DNA from 2 places in the Streptomyces sp. NPDC050263 genome. Region 2 is predicted to be linked to the other one. Evidence: predicted binding sites of a transcription regulator. Region 2 holds the regulator's gene; the other holds the start of a gene.
The links. Region 2 encodes HrcA, which represses chaperone genes, less so after heat shock. Its sites were predicted from a motif close to TTNGCACTCNGNNNNNCNGAGTGCNAA; they were not measured.
Positions count from the first base shown of each region.

Region 1: a site for HrcA is predicted at 3,829-3,855, ahead of groL (chaperonin GroEL). Genes of this name have one in related genera too.

Region 1 covers NZ_JBFAKW010000006.1:130,185-135,790, reverse strand. Annotated here, with positions in the region: gene AB0J04_RS04535 (glucosyl-3-phosphoglycerate synthase) at 28-972, opposite strand; SAM riboswitch class I at 1,116-1,262, shown strand; gene thrC (threonine synthase) at 1,281-2,588, shown strand; gene AB0J04_RS04525 (ubiquitin-like small modifier protein 1) at 2,642-2,917, shown strand; gene AB0J04_RS04520 (cold-shock protein) at 3,392-3,598, shown strand; gene groL (chaperonin GroEL) at 4,017-5,606, shown strand, end outside.
Region 2 covers NZ_JBFAKW010000022.1:41,729-47,334, forward strand. Annotated here, with positions in the region: gene AB0J04_RS13335 (nitronate monooxygenase) at 1-504, opposite strand, end outside; gene dnaJ (molecular chaperone DnaJ) at 649-1,785, opposite strand; gene hrcA (heat-inducible transcriptional repressor HrcA) at 1,786-2,802, opposite strand; gene AB0J04_RS13350 (MBL fold metallo-hydrolase) at 2,998-3,723, shown strand; gene AB0J04_RS13355 (DUF3097 domain-containing protein) at 3,755-4,558, shown strand; gene hemW (radical SAM family heme chaperone HemW) at 4,671-5,606, opposite strand, start outside.

The DNA of each region.
Region 1 (5,606 bases), on a different contig from region 2:
ACGGGTGTGCGGGGTGACGCGACGGCGTCAGGCGACCTTGCGGGACTGGTACTCCGCGATCTCCGCCATCGGCGGCCGTTCCTCGGTGTCCACGGAGTAGGTGCGCGGCTCGAACCCGTCCGGGTTGCGTTCGAACTGGGTGAGGGAAGGGCGGATCAGATGCCCGCGGGCCAGTCGGAGCTGGGCCGTGCGGTAGATCGCCGCGGCCATCCGGCCGAGGGCCTGGCCGTCCTGGTGGCGGTGCTTGCGGACGCCCACGTCGACCTGGGCGAGGGCGTCGAGGCCCACCAGGTGCAGGGCGTCGACCAGCATGCCCAGCTCCACGCCGTAGCCGACGGGGAAGGGCAGCTGCTCGAGCAGGCTGCGGCGGGCCGCGTACTCGCCGCCGAGCGGCTGCACGAACCCGGCCAGCTGCGGCCAGTGCATGTTGAGCAGGGGGCGGGCCATCAGCTCGGTCACCCGCCCGCCCTGGCCGGCCGCGCCGCCCAGCGGACGGTCGTACATGCCCTTGACGAGGTCCACGTCCGGGTCGGTCAGCAGTGGGCCGACGATGCCCGAGACGAAGTCGGAGGAGAACTCCTTCAGGTCGGCGTCGATGAAGCAGACGATGTCCCCGGTGGTGACCAGCAGCGAGCGCCACAGCACCTCGCCCTTGCCGGGCACGGCCGGGATGCGCGGCAGGATGTCGTCCCGGTGGACGACCCGGGCCCCGGCCGCCGCGGCGACCTCGGAGGTCCGGTCGGTCGATCCCGAGTCGACGACGACGATCTCGTCGACGAGCGGGACCTGGTGCATGAGGTCGTGGCGGATGATCGCGACGATGTCGCCGACCGTCGCCTCCTCGTTCAGCGCGGGCAGGACCACGGACACCGACCGGTTCGTGGCGCGTTTGGCCGCCATGATCCGGTGCAGCGGGCGATCGGTCACCGACCAGGAACGGGTGGCCAGCCAGCGCTCGACCTCTTCCAGCACGGCGGCTCCTCACATCTCGCGGTACATCTCGCGGTTCGGACGACTATCTCAACGATCCTGGGCTTCGGTTACAGTCTTGAACAACGCGGATGACCATCGCATGTCCGAGGCCATTGAGCGTTCAACGATCAACAACCGAATACCGCTCATCCAGAGGGGCAGAGGGATACGGCCCGATGAAGCCCCGGCAACCCTCCAGCCGGTCTGACCACGTCGTCGTGGTGAGGCTCCCGGCTCGGGAAGGTGCCAAATCCGTCTCACGGCGAAGTGCGTCGTGAGGAAGATGAGGAGAAAGGGCCTCCCCTCACATGGCTGCGCAGAACGTTGCAACCGAACCCACCGTTTCCACTGCCTCCGGCGCTTCCGCCGTCGACCTCGGTCCGGCCGCGGCGCTGAACTGCCGTGAGTGCGGTCACCGTGTCCCCCTCGGGCCCGTCTTCGCCTGCGAGGAGTGTTTCGGCCCGCTCGAGATCGCGTACGACTTCTCCTCCTACGACACGGAGGAGCTCCGCAAGCGCATCGAGGCGGGACCCGCGAACATCTGGCGCTACGCGCCCCTCCTGCCGGTCCCGGCCGACGTGGCGGACAAGCCCAACATCAACCCGGGCTGGACCAAGCTCGTCCAGGCCGACAACCTCGCCCGCGAGCTGGGCGTCGACGCCGGAAAGCTCTTCGTCAAGGACGACTCCGGCAACCCGACGCACTCCTTCAAGGACCGCGTCGTCGCGCAGGCCATCGAGGCGGCGCGCGCGTTCGGCTTCACCACCCTCTCGTGCTCCTCCACCGGCAACCTGGCCGGCGCCGTGGGCGCCGCGGCGGCCCGCGCCGGATTCCGCTCCTGCGTGTTCATCCCGCACGACCTGGAGCAGGGCAAGGTCGTCATGGCCGCGGTCTACGGCGGCGAGCTCATCGGCATCGAGGGCAACTACGACGACGTCAACCGCTTCTGCTCCGAGCTCATCGGCGACCCGGCGGGCGAGGGCTGGGGCTTCGTCAACGTCAACCTGCGGCCGTACTACGCGGAGGGGTCCAAGACCCTGGCGTACGAGATCTGCGAGCAGCTCGGCTGGCGGCTTCCCGACCAGCTGGTCGTGCCGATCGCCTCGGGCTCGCAGCTCACGAAGATCGACAAGGGGCTGCAGGAGCTGATCAAGCTCGGGCTCGTCGCGGACAAGCCGTACAAGATCTTCGGCGCCCAGGCCGAGGGGTGCAGCCCGGTGTCGGTCGCGTACAAGGCGGGACACGACGTCGTCCGGCCGCAGAAGCCGAACACCATCGCCAAGTCGCTGGCCATCGGCAACCCGGCGGACGGTCCGTACGTGCTCGACATCGCGCGTCGCACCGGCGGTGCGGTGGAGGACGTGACGGACGAGCAGATCGTCGACGCGATCAAGCTGCTGGCGCGGACCGAGGGCATCTTCGCGGAGACCGCCGGCGGAGTGACGGTGGGTGTGACGCGGAAGCTGATCGAGAACGGTCTTCTCGACCCGACGCTCACGACCGTCGTGCTGAACACGGGCGACGGCCTCAAGACGCTGGACGCGGTGGCCGGCACGGGGCTGACCGCGACGATTCGGCCGAACCTCGAGTCGTTCCGCGACGTGGGTCTCGTCTAGCCACCGCCCCGCGCCCCTGCGGGGGCGCCCCACCTGACCGGAGGTCGAAAGTCATGAGCGTCACCGTCCGCATCCCCACCATCCTGCGTACCTACACCGGTGGCTCGGCCGAGGTGAAGGCCGAGGGGGCGACCCTCGGTGAGGTCGTCGCCGATCTCGAGCAGAACCACCCCGGCATCGCCGCTCGCATCCTCGACGATCAGGGCAAGCTGCGCCGCTTCGTCAACGTGTACGTCAACGACGACGACGTCCGCTTCGAGCAGGGGCTTCAGACGCCGACCCCGGACGGCGCCGGCGTCTCGATCATCCCGGCGGTCGCGGGCGGCTGAGCGGTGGGGCGAACGGCGACTGACCGCCGTTCAGTACCCGTCGGTAGTAACCGTCGGTAACAGCGATTACCGAGCGTTCATCGAATTGCCCTCTCCGCGATAGAAGTGGAGGGGGCAATTCAGTGTGGTTGAGCGCGGTACAGTTGGGGAACCCGGTCCGGATCACCGGATCCGGCGCCTTTGATTTCTGCCCCACGCCCGACAAGAAGCAGCCAAAGTGTGTATGCCTTTCGCGGCTTTTGTGGCTTTTGCAGGGCCCGACTTGCCCTGAATTCAGGCGAATTCTCGCCACATTCCGGATCCTTTGCGTCCAGAATTCTCGTCCAAGTGACCTGTTGCAGAGGGCAGTTGGACAGATACATTCGGCCGCGGTCGACGCGTTCCGGCGCACGCCCCCAATCGTTGGGGGGTGAGGTCTGACCCGGATCCGCGAAGTGTGGATCTGTGCAAGGGCCAGTAATAGGGGAGTTAGGCATGGCTCAGGGCACCGTCAAATGGTTCAACGCGGAGAAGGGGTACGGCTTCATCGCGGTCGACGGTGGTGCGGATGTTTTCGTCCACTACAGCGCGATTCAGATGGACGGCTACCGCACCCTGGAAGAGGGTCAGCGGGTCGATTTCGAGATCTCGCAGGGTCAGAAGGGGCCGCAGGCGGACATGGTCCGTCTCGCGACCGGCTGAAGCGCGCGCCGACTGACAGCGTCGTTCTTCTGTACATCACATCCGAAGGGCTTGTACCTCCTGGGGGTACAAGCCCTTCGGTGCGTCCGGTGCGTCCGGTGCGTCCGGTGCGTCCGGTGCCTCCCGCACCCCTCTGGCGCACCGTTGTTCACCTGCGGATCTCCCCGAGTCGCTTGCGCCCACCCGTCGCCCGACCGCCACCCCTCAACGAGCCCGCTTCGCGGGTGCACCTTGCACTCTCGTATGCCGAGTGCTAATCATTGGCGTTAGCACTCTGAAGGTGAGAGTGACAACGAGGACCGGGTCGGTGAGGCCCGCAGGCCAGGTGGGGCAAGGAACCATCAGGTCGGCGAGCCGTCCGTCGCGGGCGCCAGCGCGGTCCGGAGCAATCCACCCCAGTCCGGGAGGACCACTTCACATGGCCAAGATCATCGCGTTCGACGAGGAGGCACGGCGCGGCCTCGAGCGCGGCATGAACCAGCTCGCGGACGCCGTGAAGGTGACGCTCGGTCCCAAGGGCCGCAACGTCGTCCTCGAGAAGAAGTGGGGCGCCCCCACGATCACCAACGATGGTGTCTCCATCGCCAAGGAGATCGAGCTCGAGGACCCGTACGAGAAGATCGGCGCCGAGCTGGTCAAGGAAGTCGCGAAGAAGACGGACGACGTAGCCGGTGACGGCACGACGACCGCGACCGTCCTGGCCCAGGCCCTGGTGCGCGAGGGTCTGCGCAACGTGGCCGCCGGCGCCAACCCGATGGCTCTCAAGCGCGGTATCGAGAAGGCCGTCGAGGCCGTCTCCGGTGCCCTGCTGGAGCAGGCCAAGGATGTCGAGACCAAGGAGCAGATCGCTTCCACGGCCTCCATCTCCGCCGCCGACACCCAGATCGGCGAGCTCATCGCCGAGGCGATGGACAAGGTCGGCAAGGAAGGCGTCATCACCGTCGAGGAGTCCCAGACCTTCGGTCTGGAGCTGGAGCTCACCGAGGGCATGCGCTTCGACAAGGGCTACATCTCGGCGTACTTCGCCACCGACATGGAGCGTATGGAGGCCGTCCTCGACGACCCGTACATCCTGATCGCGAACTCCAAGATCGCGAACGTCAAGGACCTGCTCCCGCTCCTGGAGAAGGTCATGCAGTCGGGCAAGCCGCTGCTGATCATCGCCGAGGACGTCGAGGGCGAGGCCCTGTCGACCCTGGTCGTCAACAAGATCCGCGGCACCTTCAAGTCCGTCGCGGTCAAGGCCCCGGGCTTCGGCGACCGCCGCAAGGCGATGCTGAACGACATCGCGATCCTCACCGGTGGCGAGGTCATCTCCGAGGAGGTCGGTCTCAAGCTCGAGAACACCTCCCTGGACCTGCTGGGCAAGGCCCGCAAGGTCGTCATCACCAAGGACGAGACGACCATCGTCGACGGTTCGGGCTCCTCCGACCAGGTCGCCGGCCGGGTCAACCAGATCCGCGCCGAGATCGAGAACAGCGACTCGGACTACGACCGCGAGAAGCTGCAGGAGCGCCTGGCGAAGCTCGCCGGCGGTGTCGCGGTCATCAAGGCCGGCGCCGCCACCGAGGTGGAGCTCAAGGAGCGCAAGCACCGCATCGAGGACGCCGTCCGCAACGCGAAGGCCGCCGTCGAGGAGGGCATCGTCGCCGGTGGTGGCGTGGCGCTCATCCAGGCCTCCGCCGTCTTCGAGAAGCTGGAGCTCGAGGGTGACGAGGCGACCGGCGCCAACGCCGTGCGGCTCGCCCTGGAGGCCCCGCTCAAGCAGATCGCCGTCAACGGTGGTCTCGAGGGCGGCGTCGTCGTGGAGAAGGTCCGCAACCTCCAGGTCGGTCACGGCCTGAACGCTGCGACCGGCGAGTACGTCGACATGATCGCCGAGGGCATCATCGACCCGGCGAAGGTGACGCGTTCCGCGCTGCAGAACGCGGCCTCCATCGCCGCGCTGTTCCTCACCACCGAGGCCGTCATCGCCGACAAGCCGGAGAAGGCGTCCGCGCCGGCCGGC
Region 2 (5,606 bases):
GGTGGTCGCGGTGACCAGGGTGAACGTTCCCGCGCGGCGCAGGGAGTCCAGCGCCTCGCGGCTCGGGACGCCGAAGTGGAACGACACCACCGGCACGGGGTTGTCGAGCAGCACGGCGAGCTTGGCGTCGTAGCCGTCGTCACGGCCGCTGTCGGGGTCGCCGAGCTCGGTCTCGTACCAGGCGGCCTCACCGGCCAGCTGATGGGCGTAGACCTCGACGGCGCCAGAAGGGGGCGCGGCGTTGGCCGCTCCGGTGGAGCCGGTGCTCGCACCGGGATACTCGGGCTGCGGCATGAAGAGGTTCACGCCGAAGGGGCGGCCGGTGAGACTCCGCAGTTGCTTGATCTCCTGGTACATGCCGTCGGCCGTCTTGTATCCGGCGGCGAGGAACCCGAGCCCGCCCGCCTCGGCCACGGCCGCGACGAGCTGCGGGACGGAGACACCGCCCGCCATCGGGGCCTGCACGATCGGATGCGGGAAGAGATCGGTCAGTGCGGAGGACATGACGGCATGTTGTCACGTCCTCCGAACAAGTCCGAATCCGGCCGTCCAACGGCATAGGCCACCGGCATGCGTGCCGGTGGCCCGTACCCTTCGGTCGTCTTTCGGCCATCTTTCAGTCGCCCTGCGGCGGCCTCCGCCCGGGGCTCAGCGCCCGTTGAAGGCGTCCTTCAGCCGCGAGAACAAGCCTTGCTGCCCGGGCTGGAACTGACCCGTGGGCCGCTCCTCGCCGCGCAGCTTCGCGAACTCGCGCAGCAGCCGCTCCTGCTCGGGATCGAGCTTGCTCGGCGTCTGCACCTCGACGTGCACGATGAGATCGCCGCGCCCGCCGCCCCGCAGATGCGTGACGCCCCGGCCGTGCAGCGGGATCGACTGGCCGGACTGGGTGCCGGGCCGGATGTCGACCTCCTCCAGACCGTCCAGCGTCTCCAGGGGCACCTTCGTGCCGAGCGCGGCCGCCGTCATCGGGAGCGTGACCGTGCAGTGCAGGTCGTCGCCGCGGCGCTGGAACATCGCGTGCGGCAGCTCGTGGATCTCCACGTACAGGTCGCCGGCGGGACCGCCGCCGGGGCCGACCTCGCCCTCGCCCGCCAGCTGGATCCGGGTGCCGTTGTCGACACCGGCCGGGATCTTCACCGTGAGCGTGCGACGGGAGCGGACGCGGCCGTCACCGGCGCACTCCGGGCAGGGCGTGGGAACCACGGTTCCGAAGCCCTGGCACTGCGGACACGGCCGCGAGGTCATGACCTGGCCCAGGAAGGACCGCGTGACCTGCGACACCTCACCGCGACCGCGGCACATGTCACACGTCTGGGCGGTCGTGCCCGGCGCCGCGCCCTCACCGCTGCAGGTGGTGCAGACGATCGCCGTGTCGACCTGGATGTCCTTCGTCGTGCCGAAGGCGGCCTCCTCGAGGTCGACCTCCAGCCGGATCATCGCGTCCTGGCCGCGCCGGGTGCGCGAACGCGGCCCGCGCTGCGACGCCGTCCCGAAGAACGCGTCCATGATGTCCGAGAAGTTGCCGAAGCCACCGGCCCCGAAGCCGCCCGCGGCTCCGCCGCCCGCCTGGGACAGCGGGTCGCCGCCGAGGTCGTAGACCTGCTTCTTCTGCGGGTCCGACAACACCTCGTAAGCGGCGTTGATCTCCTTGAACCGCTCCTGGGTCTTCGGATCCGGGTTGACGTCCGGGTGCAGCTCGCGCGCGAGCCGCCGGAAGGCCTTCTTGATCTCTTCCTGCGACGCGTCGCGGCGCACGCCGAGGACGGCGTAGTAGTCCGTGGCCACTCAGGACTCCGCCAGGATCTGTCCGACGTACCGTGCCACCGCTCGTACCGCTCCCATCGTTCCCGGGTAATCCATGCGGGTCGGTCCGACCACGCCGAGTTTGGCGACTGCCTCGCCGCCCGAACCGTAGCCGACCGACACCACCGAAGTGGAGTTGAGTCCCTCATAGGCGTTCTCGTGACCGATGCGTACGGTCATGCCCGAATCCCCCGCCTCGCCAAGGAGTTTGAGGAGCACGACCTGCTCCTCCAGGGCCTCCAGGACGGGGCGGATGGTGAGGGGAAAGTCATGTCCGAAGCGGGTGAGATTGGCGGTGCCGCCGATCATCAGCCGCTCCTCGTTCTCCTCGACGAGCGTCTCCAGCAGGGTGGAGAGCACCGTCGTGACCGTGCCGCGGTCCTCCGCCTCGAAGGCTTCCGGCAGGTCCTCCACCAGCCGCGGCACATCCGCGAACCGGCGGCCCGCGACCCGGCTGTTGAGCCGCGCGCGTAGATCCGCCAAAGACGTCTCCCCGAAGGGCGCCGGGCAGTCCACGAGCCGCTGCTCGACCCGCCCGGTGTCCGTGATCAGCACGAGCATCAGCCGGGCCGGCGCGAGGAGAAGCAGTTCCACGTGCCGCACGGTGGACCGGGTCAGCGACGGGTACTGCACGACCGCGACCTGCCGGGTGAGCTGCGCGAGCAGCCGAACGGTCCGGGCCACCACGTCGTCGAGGTCGACGGCGCCGTCGAGGAAGTTCTGGATGGCCCGGCGCTCCGGGCCGGTCATCGGCTTGACGCCGGCCAGCTTGTCGACGAACAGCCGGTAGCCCTTGTCCGTGGGGATCCGCCCGGCACTGGTGTGCGGCTGGGCGATGAACCCCTCGTCCTCCAGGGCGGCCATGTCGTTGCGGACCGTCGCCGGGGACACGCCGAGGTTGTGCCGCTCGGTGAGCGCCTTGGAACCGACCGGCTCCTCGGTGCCGACGTAGTCCTGGACGATGGCGCGCAGCACCTGGAGCCTGCGTTCACTCAGCAACCGCGCACACCTCCAGAAGTCGTCCCCAGTCCCCTGGGCGCCTGTCCTGACACCTGCCCTGACACTGTCCCTGGCACTCGTCACATCCGAGTGCCAGCGTTCCCCGGCCCAGTGTACGGCTGTGGGGTACACCCGGGGCAAGGTCGGCCGACGGCGGTCGGTCGGGCGGGGGCGATATACGGCTAGCGTCGCGGTATGACGGTGACTTGGGAAGAGCTCGGGTGGGAGCGGGTCGCGGCCGGGGTCGGAATGTGCCGGCTGCCGGGCTGGGACTGCACGGCCGGGCTGGTCGTCGGGGCGGGCGCGGCACTGATGGTCGACGCCGGGTCGAGCCTCGCGGAGGGAGCCCGGCTGCGGGCGCAGGCCGAGGAGCTCACCGGCGGCCGTGTGACCCATCTCGCGCTCACCCATCCCCACTTCGACCATGTCTTCGGCGCGGCCGCGTTCGCGGGCGCCGAGGTCTTCGGGGCGGTGGGCGTGGACACCGTGTCGGCCGAGGAGCTGCGGGCGGACGCGGTGCGAGGCGGCCTGGCCGAGACCGCGGCGACGGAGGCCGTGGACACGCTGGTCCGGCCCCGTCACCTGGTCTGCGGCGAGTGGACCCTCGACCTGGGCGAGGGCCGCCAGGTCCTGCTGGCCAACGTGGGCCCGGGCCACACCGCCCACGACCTCGCGATCCTCGTCCCCGCCGCCCCCGGCTCGCCGGAGGTGGTCTTCTGCGGCGACCTGGTCGAGGAGTCCGGCGAACCGCAGGCGGGCCCGGACGCCGTCCCCTCCCACTGGCCCGCCGCCCTCGACCGGCTCCTGGACCTCGGCGGCGAGGACGCGCTGTACGTGCCGGGTCACGGGGCGGTGGTGGACGCGACGTTCGTCCGGGCCCAGCGGGACGCGCTGGCGGCCAGATTCGGCGTGTCGTCCTGATCGCGCCCGAGCTTCTCCTATCGTCATCCGAATGCGCCAGTACTCCGCCGATCTGACCCCGCCGTGGAAGAAGCCCCGGCCCGTCCCCGAGGTCGCGGCGGAGCCCGGCCTGGTGGTGGAGGAGCCGGGCACCGGTTTCTGCGGCGCGGTGATCCGCTGCGAGGCGGGCACGGTGACCCTGGAGGACCGCTTCGGCAAGCACCGTGTGTTCCCGCTGGAGCCCAGGGGCTTCCTGCTGGAGGGCCGCGTCGTCACGCTGGTCAGGCCGCCCTCAGCCGGTCCCGTACGCCCCACCCGCACCGCCTCCGGTTCGGTGGCCGTCCCCGGCGCACGCGCACGCGTGGCCCGCGCCGGCCGCATCTACGTCGAGGGCCGGCACGACGCCGAGCTGGTCGAGAAGGTCTGGGGCGACGACCTCCGCGTGGAGGGCGTGGTCGTGGAGTACCTGGAGGGCGTGGACGACCTCCCGAAGATCGTCGCCGACTTCGCCCCGGACCGGGACGCAAAGCTGGGCATCCTGGTGGACCATCTCCTCCCCGGCACGAAGGAATGGCGCATCGCCCAGTCGGTCACCAGCGAACACGCCCTGGTCGTGGGCCACCCGTACATCGACATCTGGGAGGCGGTGAAACCGTCGTCCGTAGGCATCGAGGCATGGCCCCGCGTCCCCCACGGCCAGGACTGGAAGACGGGCGTCTGCCGCGCCGTGGGCTGGCCGCCGGAGAACACGGGGGCGGTGTGGCAGGCGATCCTGGCACGAGTGAGCTCATACCGGGACCTGGAACCGGAACTGCTGGGCAGGGTCGAGGAACTGATCGACTTCGTGACCGTCTAGTTTTCAGCCCGTCCGGCGTTTGAGGACGAGGCCCTTTCGGGGCCGAAGCGGGGGTCTGGGTGCGGCAGCCCCCAGGGATGGGACGGGAAGGGGCGGCGGGGGCGAAAAACCCTCAGTCCACCAGGTCCCGCACCACCGCGTCCGCCAGCAGCCGCCCGCGCAGCGTCAGCACCGCTCGGCCCTCCTCGTACGGCTCCGCGGCCAGCAGGCCCTCCGCCAGCGCCCGCCGGGAGGCCGCCAGACCGTCCTCCTTCAGCAGCGACAACGGAACCCCCTCCCGCAACCGCAGCTCCAACAGCACCCGCTCCACCCGCCGGTCCTCCTCCGACAGCAGTTCCCGCCCCGCCCCCGGCGACCGCCCCTCCGCCAGCGCCGCCGCATACGCGCCCGGATGCTTGACGTTCCACCACCGCACCCCGCCGACATGGGAGTGGGCGCCCGGCCCCGCGCCCCACCAGTCGGCGCCCCGCCAGTACAGCTCGTTGTGCAGACAGCGCCCGGCGGCGGAGGTCGCCCAGTTGGAGACCTCGTACCAGTCGAAGCCCGCCGCGGACATCACCTCGTCCGCGATCAGATACCGGTCGGCGTGGACGTCGTCGTCGGTCATCGGAACCTCGCCGCGCCGGATCCGGCGCGCCAGCTGCGTGCCCTCCTCGACGATCAGCGCGTAGGCCGAGACATGGTCCGGGCCGGCGCCCAGCGCGGCGTCCAGCGAGGCCCGCCAGTCGTCGTCCGACTCTCCGGGCGTCCCGTAGATCAGGTCCAGGTTGACGTGCTCGAAGCCGACCGCGCGGGCCTCCGCCACGCAACGCTCGGGGCGGCCCGGCGTGTGGGTCCGGTCCAGCACGCGCAGCACATGCTGCTTGGCGCTCTGCATGCCGAAGGAGATCCGGTTGAAGCCGCCCCGGCGGAGGGTGGCCAGGTAGGCGGGGTCGACGGACTCGGGGTTGGCCTCCGTCGTCACCTCCGCGTCCGCCGCGAGCCCGAACTCGTCGCGGATCGCGCCCAGCATCCGCACGAGGTCGGACGCCGGCAGCAGGGTCGGCGT